Regions from separate parts of the Klebsiella sp. NPDC088457 genome, predicted to be linked through region 1. Evidence: predicted binding sites of a transcription regulator. Region 1 holds the regulator's gene; each other region holds the start of a gene.

Region 1 (3,157 bases):
AGCGCCCGATCGATCGTGGCGAGACTCAGTCCTGACTGAGCGGCTATCTGCTTTTGGGTAAATTTTGGCATCGATCACATGAGGTTTTTATGAGGTGTTTTTGAGGTTCTTGATGTGGAGTCTAGCTGCTAAGTTATTTCTTAACAACGTTCGTTTTCGAGACGTTGAACAAAAAAATAATATCCCTCTGTCCCCATTATCCCGTGGAGCTGCTCATGACATCGCAATATTTTATCCGACCCGAACGGGCCTCAGTTGAGGATTTCAACACCTTCTGCCAGCAGCAGGTTAACAGGCAAGACTATCCGCTGGTCAGCGAAGTCGCAGAAGAAATCCTGATTTACGACCATGATGTATTAGCGCAGGCCGCGGCGGCCAATAAGCATGCGGTATTAAGTGAGCTGCATCAGGGGCTGTCTTACGGTCCCGGAGTGCTGGTGGTGCGCGGGCTTTATCAGGATATGGATGTCATCGACCGCGCCTCTGAGGTGTTCGAGACCATCATGGCCGATGAGTCTCGCACCCGGGTTCAGGCCGATCATTTTTCACGCGCCGGTAATAATGGCCGGATCTGGAATGCGTTACAAAAGCTGGCGGAGCGTAGCCCGCGGACCTTCTGTGACTACTATGCCAACGAAATGCTGGGGTTAATTTGTCAGGCGTGGCTGGGGCCCGCGTGGAGCATGACCTCCCAGGTTAATCAGGTTCGTCCTGGCGGAGAGGCGCAGCAGCCCCATCGCGATTATCATCTCGGCTTTCAGCAGAGCGAGTTTGTTGCAGAGTTTCCCATTTCGGTGCAGATCCTGTCGCAGTATTTGACCCTACAAGGGGCGGTTGCGCATAGCGATATGCCGCTGGCGTCGGGGCCGACGCGCCTGCTGCCGTTTTCGCATCAGTATGAGCTCGGCTATATGGCCTACCGTCAGCCGGCGTTCGTCGACTACTTTAACCAGCATTACGTGCAGCTGCCGTTGCAAAAAGGCGACGGGCTGTTTTTTAACCCGGCGCTGTTTCATGCCGCCGGGAACAACACGACCGCTGACTGGATTCGTACCGCTAATCTTTTGCAGGTCTCCTCGGCGTTCGGCGTGCCGATGGAAGATGTGAACCATGAACGGGTGCTGAAAAAAATCTATCCGCAGCTTCAGCACGGACAATATCGCGCGGGAGATTTTCAGGCGCTGATTGCCGTGGCTGCCCGGGGTTACTCATTCCCGACGAATCTTGATACCGATCCGCCGTTAGGGGGAATGGTGCCGAAAACTCAGCAGACATTGGTGCTCGAAGCGCTTGACAATAACTGGGATGAGGAACAGTTTGCCCACGCCCTGGATGAGCATACCGCACGAAGAAAAGGGTAGGCCTCCGGGCATAAAAAAAGCCAACCTGCCGGTTGGCTTTTTGCTGTTTGCACTACGGGAAATTATTTTTCCACCGCGTCGTGCGCGTGTTCATCTTCGCGGCAGTCGCCTTCTGCACAGTGGCCGTACAGGTACAGACTGTGGTTGGTCAGACGGATGCCGTGGCGGTGGGCAATTTCACGCTGACGCGCTTCGATAGACTCATCGCTGAATTCGATCACTTTGCCACAATCGAGGCAGATAAGGTGATCGTGATGATGCTGTTGGGTCAGTTCGAAGACAGATTTGCCGCCTTCGAAGTTGTGGCGGGTAACAATGCCGGCATCATCAAACTGGTTCAGTACGCGATAAACAGTAGCGAGACCAATTTCTTCACCCATGTCGATCAGGCGCTTGTATAAATCTTCCGCACTGACGTGATGGTTATCCGGTTCCTGCAGGACTTCCAGGATTTTTAATCGTGGAAGTGTGACTTTCAGGCCAGCCTTCTTTAATGCGGTATTGTTGTCAGTCATGCGGAATCTGTCCTGTTGCTAAACGATCTACTTCCATCAGCGGAAGTAATACAGAGAATCACCCGATGCAATGCGTCTCATTATAGAACTGCCATCGTTAAATGAAAACTGCAAGTATTGGGCCTTGTATGCTGTCAAAAACGAGGTATCAGCTACAAACTGTGTCACCTGACCTCGTTAAATCAGAGGACATTGTACAGATATGTGATTAAAAGTTAAAAACTTGTAGCTATTAGTTTGATTGCTTCTATCTATTAATACGGCGAAACTTAACGGTAACGCCGCTTAATTATCAGGCGTTTTTGATTTCTTCGAGGTGCAGCTCGTCAGAAATCTGTTTAACCCATTGGCTGACGCGTTCGTTGGTCAGCTCCGGCTGGCGGTCTTCATCGATAGCCAGACCGACGAAGTGATCGTCATCCGCCAGGCCCTTAGAGGCTTCGAAGTGGTAGCCAGCAGTCGGCCAGTGGCCAACGATGGTCGCGCCGCGCGGTTCGATGATATCGCGAATGGTACCCAGCGCATCACAGAAGTATTCGGCATAATCTTCCTGATCGCCACAGCCAAACAGCGCCGCCAGCTTACCGTTGAAATCGACCTCTTCCAGCGTCGGGAAGAAATCATCCCAGTCGCACTGGGCTTCACCGTAGTACCAGGTTGGGATACCGAGCAGCAGAATGTCGTAGGCTTGTAGATCTTCTTTGCTGCTCTTGGCAATGTCGTGAACATCAGCAACATCTTTACCAAGCTGTTTTTGAATCATTTTTGCAATATTTTCGGTGTTGCCAGTGTCGCTGCCAAAAAAGATGCCGATGATTGCCATGAGTAAAATAACCTCTTGAAACTTAATGATGTGGTAGTGGCGTAATGCCCGCAGATAACGGCAATCATAGCAGAACAGGGGAGGGCGCGGAAACAGCAATCACGCCCGACTGCACACTCTGCTACATGAAAGCGTGTTTTTGAGGATTTTTAGACTTTATCCTGGCTGTGCAGGGTCGCCAGCTGGCGCATCAGCATCTCTTCGATCAAATCGCTGCGGTTCATATTGCGGGCTTCCGCCAGCTCATTGAGCGCATCAACGGCCTCGGCGTTAAGTTTTAACTCCACGCGCTTCAGGCCGCGAACCTTGTCGCGTTTGAGCTGATTGCGTTTGTTTATGCGCAGCTGTTCATCGCGCGAAAGCGGATTGGTCTTTGGTCTACCCGGGCGACGCTCGGTTGCGAACAAATCTAATGTCGTACGGTCCGTTTGTTCTTTTGCCATGATTCAGAGTGACTT
Region 2 (3,157 bases), on a different contig from region 1:
CCGGCGCGAATACAACAGCCAGCCCGCGTAGCCGGTGAGCTGCGGGCATAAAAAAGGCTGGCGCAAGGCCAGCCTGGGGAGATCGGTCGGGGAGTTACTGCGCTTTAACGGTTTCTTCACCCACCAGACCAATCTTCAGATAACCCGCCTGATGCAGGGTATCCATGACTTTCATCATCGTCTCATAGTCCACGGTTTTATCCGCGCGGAAGAAGACGGTGGTGTCTTTTTTACCGTCAGTCAGCGCATTCAGCGCGCCGATCATGCTCTCTTCGGTCACCGGGTCGTTGCCGAGGAACATGGTTTTATCCGCTTTCACCGACAGATAAATCGGTTTTTCCGGGCGCGGCTGAGGCTGGCTGGAGGAGGCCGGCAGGTTCACCTTCACATCCACCGTGGCCAGCGGCGCGGCCACCATGAAGATAATCAGCAGCACCAGCATAACGTCGATAAACGGCGTCACGTTGATGTCATGCATCTCGCCGTTATCATCGAGGTTTTCGTTAAAATGCATCGCCATAAAGCATCAACCTACCCGTAATTTCTGCGCGGTACGCACCGGCGTAGTGCCGCTGGCGCTGAGGTCCAGATCGCGGCTTTGCAGCAGCAACACCTGGGCGGCGACATCGCCGAGAGTGGCTTTGTAGCTGCCGATCATGCGGGCAAAGATGTTGTAGATAACCACCGCCGGAATCGCGGCAAACAGGCCGATAGCCGTCGCCAGCAGCGCTTCGGCGATACCCGGTGCGACAACCGCGAGGTTGGTGGTCTGCGTCTGGGCGATACCGATAAAGCTGTTCATGATGCCCCAGACGGTACCAAACAGCCCGACGAACGGAGAAATCGCCCCGATGGTCGCCAGGTAACCGTTGCCGCGGCCCATATAACGGCCCACAAACGCCACGCGGCGCTCAAGGCGGAAACCGGTACGTTCTTTAATACCTTCGTTATCTTCGACGCCTGAAGAGAGTTCCAGTTCGTTCTGCGCTTCGTTAATCAGCTGGCAGCTTAAGCTCCTGGCATGGAAACTGTTGGCAATATCGCTGGCCTGATCGAGGGAACGAGCTTCGCTCAGCAGTTGCTGTTCGCGCTTGAGGCGGCGCTTGCTGGAGAGAATTTCAGCACCCTTGCCGAAGAAGATAGCCCATGTCACAACCGACGCCAGAATCAGGCCGATCATCACCACCTTTACGACAATATCGGCATGATGATACATACCCCAAACGGACAGATCCGCCTGCATCAAATTATTACCCACACTGAATCTCCACGACGTAAATCATAAATTCTGAGCATAATAATATCAAAACGGCATCGAATTGATAGTGGTTCTCATTAGTATTTACACTGTGCAGCAAATCACGTTTATATTCCCTGCGCTTACGCAGAAAAAAAGTTGTCAACGGCGCGTTTGGTAAAATTTTCGCCTGTATCAGCGCTTCCCCGGTACACAATGGGGTAATCATGCTAGTTTAGACGTCCAGACGTATAAAAACAGGTTTGAAAAACATGGCTGACAAACATCTTGATACTACGCTCGTCAACGCCGGGCGCAGTAAAAAATATACCCAGGGCTCGGTAAACAGCGTGATTCAGCGTGCTTCGTCGCTGGTTTTCGATACCGTCGACGCTAAAAAGCACGCCACCCGCAACCGGGCGAAGGGCGAGCTGTTTTACGGTCGTCGCGGCACGCTCACCCATTTTTCCTTGCAGGAAGCGATGTGCGAGCTGGAGGGCGGCGCCGGCTGCGCGCTGTTCCCGTGCGGCGCGGCAGCGGTCGCCAATACGATTCTGGCTTTTGTCGAGCAGGGCGACCATGTCCTGATGACCAATAGCGCCTATGAACCGAGTCAGGATTTCTGTACCAAAGTTCTCGCCAGACTCGGCGTTACCACCAGCTGGTTTGACCCGCTGATTGGCGCCGATATCGCCCGCCTGATCCAGCCCAATACCCGGGTGGTGTTTCTTGAGTCCCCGGGTTCGATCACCATGGAGGTGCATGACGTCCCGGCGATCGTCGCTGCCGTCCGCAGCGTGGCGCCAGAGGCGATTATCATGATCGACAACACCTGGGCGGCGGGCGTGCTGTTTAAAGCGCTGGATTTCGGCGTGGATATCTCGATTCAGGCCGCCACCAAGTACCTGATTGGCCATTCCGACGCGATGGTCGGTACCGCGGTGTCCAATGCCCGCTGCTGGGATCAGCTGCGGGAAAATGCCTATCTGATGGGGCAAATGGTCGATGCCGATACCGCCTATATGACCAGTCGGGGCCTGCGAACCCTGGGCGTGCGCCTGCGTCAGCATCATGAAAGCAGCCTGCAGATCGCCGAATGGCTGGCGCAGCATCCGCAGGTCGCCCGCGTCAACCACCCGGCGCTGCCGGGAAGTAAAGGCCACGAGTTCTGGCAGCGCGACTTTAGCGGCAGCAGCGGTCTGTTCTCTTTTATCCTCAATAAACACCTGACCGATGCCGAGCTTTCCGCCTATCTCGACAACTTCAGCTTGTTCAGCATGGCCTACTCCTGGGGCGGTTTTGAATCGCTGATTCTGGCCAACCAGCCGGAGCAAATTGCCGCGATCCGCCCGGGAGCTGAAGTCGATTTCAGCGGCACGCTGATTCGGGTCCATATAGGTTTAGAAAATGTTGACGATCTGCTGGCGGATTTAGCGGCGGGCTTCTCCCGTATCGTGTAAAGTGACAGCAAGTGGCAACAATGGCGGACGTTCTGTTAAAAACGGCCGCTTTTGTTGCGCCCGAGATCAAGGTGTTCGGGCCGCTTCAGGAGTACACTAGTCAAAAATACGGTACCACTTAGGAAAGTCCATGGTTGTCATTCAAGAGATTGTCGCCGCGCTGTGGCAACATGATTTTGCCGCACTGGCGAACCCTCAGGTTGTCGGTTTTGTGTATCTGGTTATGTTCGCGACCCTGTTTCTGGAAAACGGTCTGCTGCCGGCCTCGTTTTTACCCGGCGATAGCCTGCTGCTGCTCGCCGGCGCGCTGATCGCCAAAGGCGTCATGGACTTTGTGCCCACTCTCGCGATCCTGACCGTGGCGGCCAGCCTCGGCTGCTGGCTCAGCTATCTGCAGGGGCGCTGGCTCGGCAATACCGCCACCGTCAAAGGCTGGCTCGCCCATCTGCCGCAAAAATAT
Region 3 (3,157 bases), on a different contig from region 1:
GCTCACTTTTCACGACGGCATTGGCCGGAGCATAGCCGATAAGATCGGTCTGACCATCATTAGCCAATGCAATCCATGAGCCTTCCGCCTGACCGAGGGCAATATAGTTTGCGCCTGGAACTAACTGAACAATCACTTTCCCGCCATATCCTGGACGACTCATAACCGCGGCGGAATATAGCGCACGATATGCAGCGTTAATCGGCGTGAATTCAGTCGGCGGCACAACGATATGTCGGTGGGTTAGCGTCACGCCATTAATCTGGCTCGTTTCAATTGTATCATCGGTAATTTGTGGCTTCGGCGGAGCTTCACACCCAGCCAGGCCGACCGCAATTATGGCGGCTACAAACATTCGCATTTTCATCTGCTTTTCCATCGCAACTCTATTATTATATAAAGATATTTTTAGCGGCCAACAGGTCGTTTTAATATCCTTATCCACCGAAGGCAAAAGGTCATTTTTGCTGGCAACAGACATGGCTACCGCACGAGTCTTTGCGTACAAAGCCCCTGTCAACCATTACATTTCATTAACTATCGCCACACAATTTTACAGAACGAGACGGTCAATTCAACTCAACAAATAGATCGAGAACACAATTCCATTACAGCGCAACAACATTTAGGATTTATCTCATTAATGGATTCCCCGGCGCGCGAAGCCGCTGCCTCAACCCGATTTAAACAAACAACTATTGCCATCATAATCAATTTTCAAACCATTGATTATTAACACTTAATTGGCCATTAATTAATTTAAAATTAATCAACACCCCAGTCAGAAATATCCATTTACATAAAATGAGAATAATCCCAAAAAATCATCCCCTGACATCACACCCCCATATTTGGTAGGGTAAGCCAATTAAAACACAGCTTGAAAATACATGTTTTAACGTCCACAACATGCCTGGTTTTTATACATCCACAACAATGAGGGGTGACATAAATAAAACATGCCTGGTTACCTGAGCTATTAACAGATTCAGGTTCTCCTTCGCAAAAGAGGGGTATTAAAACATCAGAACGAAGTTATTGAGCGAGAACTGACTGGTAGCAGCGGTGGGAAGGCTTCAATATCATTCTCATTAAGCAATCATAAGTTATGAACCTGGCAGGCTCGGTATGGCGTTCATCATCAGCGCCTCTTACTCATCCTCTAAGGCGCCTCACGCCGACGATGCGATAGAAGTCGAAGCATTCATGCTGAATTATCGGCGTGAGTCATCCAGATCATTGACGGTACCCGCAATGTAAACCACTTCTCTCCTGTAAACGTTACAAATCCCTGGCGACCTTCCTCTGAGTGCATTTCTGAGGATGGTTCAGAGCATTAGAGAAATGCCAGCCCCATGCGATATATGCCGATCGTAGCGATCGCGTTTATCCAGGCCCAATTCTGGCTGCACGGATGCCCCCCGCTGCCGCAGATTGCCTGTATGCCAGAACAGCTTATGCAGCAAACCTGATGCAACATGCAGGACGCGGTGTTTCATCTCCTCTTCCCTGTTCTGCACCGGTGCAGCTCTGCTAATTTTCTTTAAATATCAGGCAGATTTTTATCTGTTAAATACCCGGTTGCGGAAAATCTCCGCACTCTCCCGCCAATCAAGCGATAATGATTATCATTAATTTGTTGCAAATGATAACCATTGCCAATAAATTATTTGCGCGTCTTTTTTTTCTTAACAATGGCAAGTGGTTAATATTATGATAAAAAATACATTTAAATACTCGCTTTTGGGATCGCTCATCGCGGGGTGTCTGGCAATTCCTGCGGTACAGGCAGATGAAGCCAATACAGCGACGGACCAGAAAGCAGCACAACCAAACGGCAGTCACCCTGATGAAAAACAGGTTCTCCGCGACAAAAGCCAAAATAATGACGAAACCATGGTCGTAACGGCCAAAGAGCAAACGCTGCAGGCGCCGGGGGTCTCCATCATTGATAGCGAGGCCATCAAAAAACACCCCATTCAGCGCGACGTCGCTGAAATTATCCGCACCATGCCGGGCGTTAACCTCACGGGTAACTCAAATAGCGGGCAGCGCGGAAATAACCGCCAGATTGATATCCGCGGCATGGGCCCCGAAAATACTCTGATCCTGGTTGACGGCATGCCGGTCTCCAGCCGCAACTCGGTGCGCTACGGCTGGAGCGATGAACGCGATACCCGCGGCGATACCAACTGGGTGCCGCCGGAAATGATCGAGCGCATCGAGGTCATTCGCGGCCCGGCTGCAGCAATGTACGGCAGCGGCGCAATGGGCGGAGTGGTGAATATCATCACTAAGCCCGCCACGGACGAATGGCACGGCAGCTTCAACACCTATTACAACGTTCCGCAGCATAAATCTGAAGGCAGCACCAAACGCTACAACGGCAGCTTAAGCGGCGCGCTGGCCGATAACCTGACCCTGCGCCTCTACGGTAACTGGAATAAAACCCAGGCCGATGCCCAGGATATCAACGAAAGCCATACGACTCCGCGTACCGGGACTTACGCCGGTACCTATCCTTCCGGCCGTGAAGGCTTTATCAATAAGGACATCAATTCGGTTCTGCGCTGGGAATTTATGCCAATGCAGGCGCTGGAGCTGGGGGCGGGCTACAGTCGCCAGGGCAACCTCTACGCCGGTGACACGCAAAACACCAACAGCAATGCGCTGGTGAAAAAATATTACGGCAAAGAAACCAACGTTCTCTACCGCCAGACCCTTAACCTGAAATATACCGGCGCCTGGGACAGCGGCGTCACCACCAATAACTACGTGCAGTTTGAAAAAACGCGTAATACCCGACTCAACGAGGGCCTTTCCGGCGGTATCGCGGGGATTTTCAGCCCTGCCAATGAAGGGTTTTCGACCATTACGCTGTATGACACCAACCTGCACTCGGATGTGAATATCCCGCTTGATCTGTGGGTCAACCAGACTCTGACCCTCGGCGCGGAGTTTAACCACCAGGCGATGAAAGATCCCGCATCGAATACCGAATCCACCAGCGGCGGCGGCTCGGTTCCCGGGATTGCCGACACCGATCGGAGCAAATACAGCTCAGCCGATATTTATGGCATCTTCGCCGAAGATAACATCGAGCTGACCGACACGACCCGCCTGACCCCAGGCATCCGCTTCAACCACCAGAACATCA
Region 4 (3,157 bases), on a different contig from region 1:
GTCATCGGTAATCTGTTCAAACTCTATCCCTGGGAGTATATGCTGCGCGAAATGTTCTCCACTAAGCTGGAAGATGCCGGCGTCCGCTGGCTGGAGCCGGCGTGGAAAAGTATCATTTCAAATAAAGCGCTGCTCCCGCTGCTGTGGGAGATGTTCCCGAACCACCCTAACCTGCTGGCGGCCTGGTTTAGCGAAGACGCACATCCGGAGATGGAAAAGTACGTCATCAAACCGATTTTCTCCCGCGAAGGCGCGAACGTGTCGATCGTTGAAAACGGCAAGGTGCTGGAAGCGGTAGAGGGTCCATACGGTGAGGAAGGAACTATCGTGCAGGAGTTTTATCCGCTGCCGAAGTTCGGTGACAGCTATACGCTGATCGGCAGCTGGTTGATTAACGACCAACCTGCCGGGATTGGCGTGCGCGAGGATCGGGCGCTGATTACCCAGGATCTGTCGCGTTTCTATCCGCACATTTTCGTCGAATAAGATCTTCCCCGGCGGCGTTTACGCCAGCCGGGGTTATCGCGTTACTTTTATGCCCCAATCAGCACCGACAGCATACTCAACGACCCCATCTCCATCCCTTCTACCGGAATAGAAATCGGCTCTTCGCCGTCCCAGGTGCCGAGCACGTACAGCAGCGGCAGATAGTGCTCCGCCGTCGGGTTAGAGAGCGAACCGCCCTCGTGCGCCAGATAGTTCACCAGCGGATGCTCGGCAACCGGCCCTTTCCAGCGGAGGTTGCTTTTCACATACTCATTGAATGATTCCGCCCATGGGTAAGGCGTATTCTCGCCATGCCAGCGCGCGGTGCGCAGGTTATGCACCACGTTACCACTCGCCACCAGCATGATGCCTTCATCGCGAAGCGCGGTCAGCTTGCGCCCCATCTCCAGATGCCACGCTGCTGGTTTGGTGCTGTCGATGCTCAGTTGCACCATCGGGATATCCGCATCGGGGTACATCTTAATCAGCACGCCCCATGAACCGTGATCGAAACCCCAGGCTTCTTTATCCAACGTCACCGGTACCGGTGCTAGCAGCTCGACCAGGCGCTGCGCCAGTTCAGGGGAGCCGGGCGCCGGGTAGTGCGTATCGTAGAGCGCCTGCGGAAAGCCGCCGAAATCATGGATCGTTTTCGGCGTTTCCATAGCCGTGACCCCGGTACCGCGCGTAAACCAGTGCGCAGAGACCACCACGATGGCTTTAGGGCGTGGCAATGTTTCTCCAAGATGACGCCAGGCGCGGGTATAGACGTTATCTTCCAGCACGTTCATCGGGCTACCGTGGCCTAAAAACAACGCTGGCATTCGGGTACGGGACATGGTGATATCCTTAAGTAAAGAGGAAATGTGATGCCTTCACATTACGCGTTTTTGCATCAGGATAAACTCAGATAAGCATGATGATGATCGTCAGAAAATTTGAATGTAATTCGCTGTAAAGGGCCCTGTTTCCCTCTCGCCGTTAGCTGGCAAGCCAGATATTATGAATGATAATCATTATCAAAGGAGCTGAATGATGTCGTCCCCCTTAATATTGACCCTGCTGGCCGGGAGCGCCACCTTCATCGGGGCGATTTTCGGCGTACTGGGCCAGAAGCCATCCAACCGCCTGCTGGGGTTTTCTCTGGGTTTCGCCGCTGGAATCATGCTGCTTATCTCCTTGATGGAGATGCTGCCCGCCGCGCTGAATGCTGAAGGCATGTCGCCGTTGATGGGTTACGGCATGTTCGTTATCGGCCTGCTGGGGTATTTTGCGCTTGACCGTATGCTGCCGCACGCCCATCCGCAGGATCTGATGTCGCCGGGCGCCCCTCGCCCGCGTAACCTGCGGCGCACCGCGATTTTGTTGACCCTCGGTATCAGTTTGCACAACTTTCCGGAAGGCATCGCCACCTTTGTAACGGCCAGTAATAACCTCGAGCTGGGGATGGGCGTCGCGCTGGCGGTCGCTTTACATAATATTCCGGAGGGGCTGGCGGTGGCGGGACCGGTGTATGCGGCGACGGGTTCTCGCCGCAAAGCGGTACTGTGGGCCGGGCTTTCCGGCATGGCGGAGATCCTCGGCGGTCTGTTGGCCTGGCTGATCCTTGGCAGTCTGGTATCCCCGGTGGTGATGGGCGCCATTATGGCCGCCGTTGCCGGGATCATGGTGGCGCTGTCGGTCGATGAGCTGATGCCGCTGGCAAAAGAGATCGATCCGCAAAGCAACCCAAGCTATGGCGTGCTGTGTGGGATGTCGGTGATGGGGCTGAGCCTGGTTGCGCTGCAGGCGATGGGGATTGGCTAACGGCCAAAAACAACAAAGCCCACCATAAGGCGGGCTTTGCGATGAAGCGGGCCAGGATCAGCTGGCTTTGCGCTCATGTTCACGACGGTAAGCCACCAGATCTTCAATGGTGACCACCGCCATATTGTGCTGCCGGGCGAACGCGATGCATTCTGGCGCACGCGCCATTGAGCCATCGTCGTTGGTCAGTTCACACAGTACGCCAGCCGGCTTGAAGCCCGCCAGCGTCACCAGATCGATAGTCGCTTCCGTATGGCCACCGCGGGTCAGCACGCCGCCCGGCTGCGCGCGCAGCGGGAAAACGTGGCCAGGACGGTTCAGATCGGCAGGTTTTGCGCCATCGGCAATCGCCGCACGCACGGTGGTCACGCGGTCAGCAGCGGAAACCCCGGTAGTCACGCCTTCCGCGGCCTCGATGGTCACGGTGAAGCCGGTACCGTATGCGCTGGTGTTGTTCTCCACCATCATCGGCAGGTCAAGCTGTTTACGACGTTCATCGGTCAGGCACAGACAAACAATGCCGCTGCCGTGACGAATCGTCAGCGCCATCTGTTCAACGGTCATGGTTTCGGCGGCGAAAATCATGTCGCCTTCGTTTTCACGGTCTTCATCGTCAAGCACCATCACACCGCGGCCTTCGCGCAGTGCATTTAAAGCGTGTTCCACACGTTCAAAAGCGGTACCAAAAGAAGAAAGGAGCGTCTGATTCATGGTAAAAAAACCTCATTAAAATTATGGTTACCAGAATCAGGGCAGTCTTAGGAGCGCCGGTTAAGCGGCAAAAGTCAACGCAAGCGGATCGAAACCCGACTGAGCCGTTACTCTCTCCCATCCGGACTTTAACCGTCGGCCCCGGAATTACACC

Evidence for each region. The regulator Fur, encoded in region 1, represses iron uptake genes when iron is present. The targets are predictions, from matches to a motif close to ATAATAATGAGAACNACTATCAA.
Region 2: a site for Fur is predicted at 1,320-1,342, ahead of exbB (tol-pal system-associated acyl-CoA thioesterase). Genes of this name have one in related genera too.
Region 3: a site for Fur is predicted at 1,616-1,638, ahead of ACI2JR_RS07170 (TonB-dependent siderophore receptor). Genes of this name have one in related genera too.
Region 4: a site for Fur is predicted at 1,487-1,509, ahead of zupT (zinc transporter ZupT). Genes of this name have one in related genera too.

The regions. Positions count from the first base shown of each region.
Region 1 is NZ_JBJDNH010000011.1:1,968-5,124, reverse strand. It holds gene ACI2JR_RS08910 (substrate-binding domain-containing protein) at 1-71, opposite strand, end outside; gene ACI2JR_RS08905 (phytanoyl-CoA dioxygenase family protein) at 216-1,361, shown strand; gene fur (ferric iron uptake transcriptional regulator) at 1,424-1,876, opposite strand; gene fldA (flavodoxin FldA) at 2,169-2,699, opposite strand; gene ybfE (LexA regulated protein) at 2,849-3,142, opposite strand.
Region 2 is NZ_JBJDNH010000024.1:64,645-67,801, forward strand. It holds gene exbD (TonB system transport protein ExbD) at 95-520, opposite strand; gene exbB (tol-pal system-associated acyl-CoA thioesterase) at 527-1,258, opposite strand; gene metC (cystathionine beta-lyase) at 1,510-2,697, shown strand; gene yghB (DedA family general envelope maintenance protein YghB) at 2,828-3,157, shown strand, end outside.
Region 3 is NZ_JBJDNH010000008.1:69,971-73,127, forward strand. It holds gene ACI2JR_RS07165 (SH3 domain-containing protein) at 1-367, opposite strand, end outside; gene ACI2JR_RS07170 (TonB-dependent siderophore receptor) at 1,714-3,157, shown strand, end outside.
Region 4 is NZ_JBJDNH010000024.1:90,074-93,230, forward strand. It holds gene ACI2JR_RS16640 (glutathionylspermidine synthase family protein) at 1-486, shown strand, start outside; gene ygiD (4,5-DOPA-extradiol-dioxygenase) at 534-1,325, opposite strand; gene zupT (zinc transporter ZupT) at 1,522-2,292, shown strand; gene ribB (3,4-dihydroxy-2-butanone-4-phosphate synthase) at 2,350-3,003, opposite strand; FMN riboswitch at 3,109-3,157, opposite strand, start outside.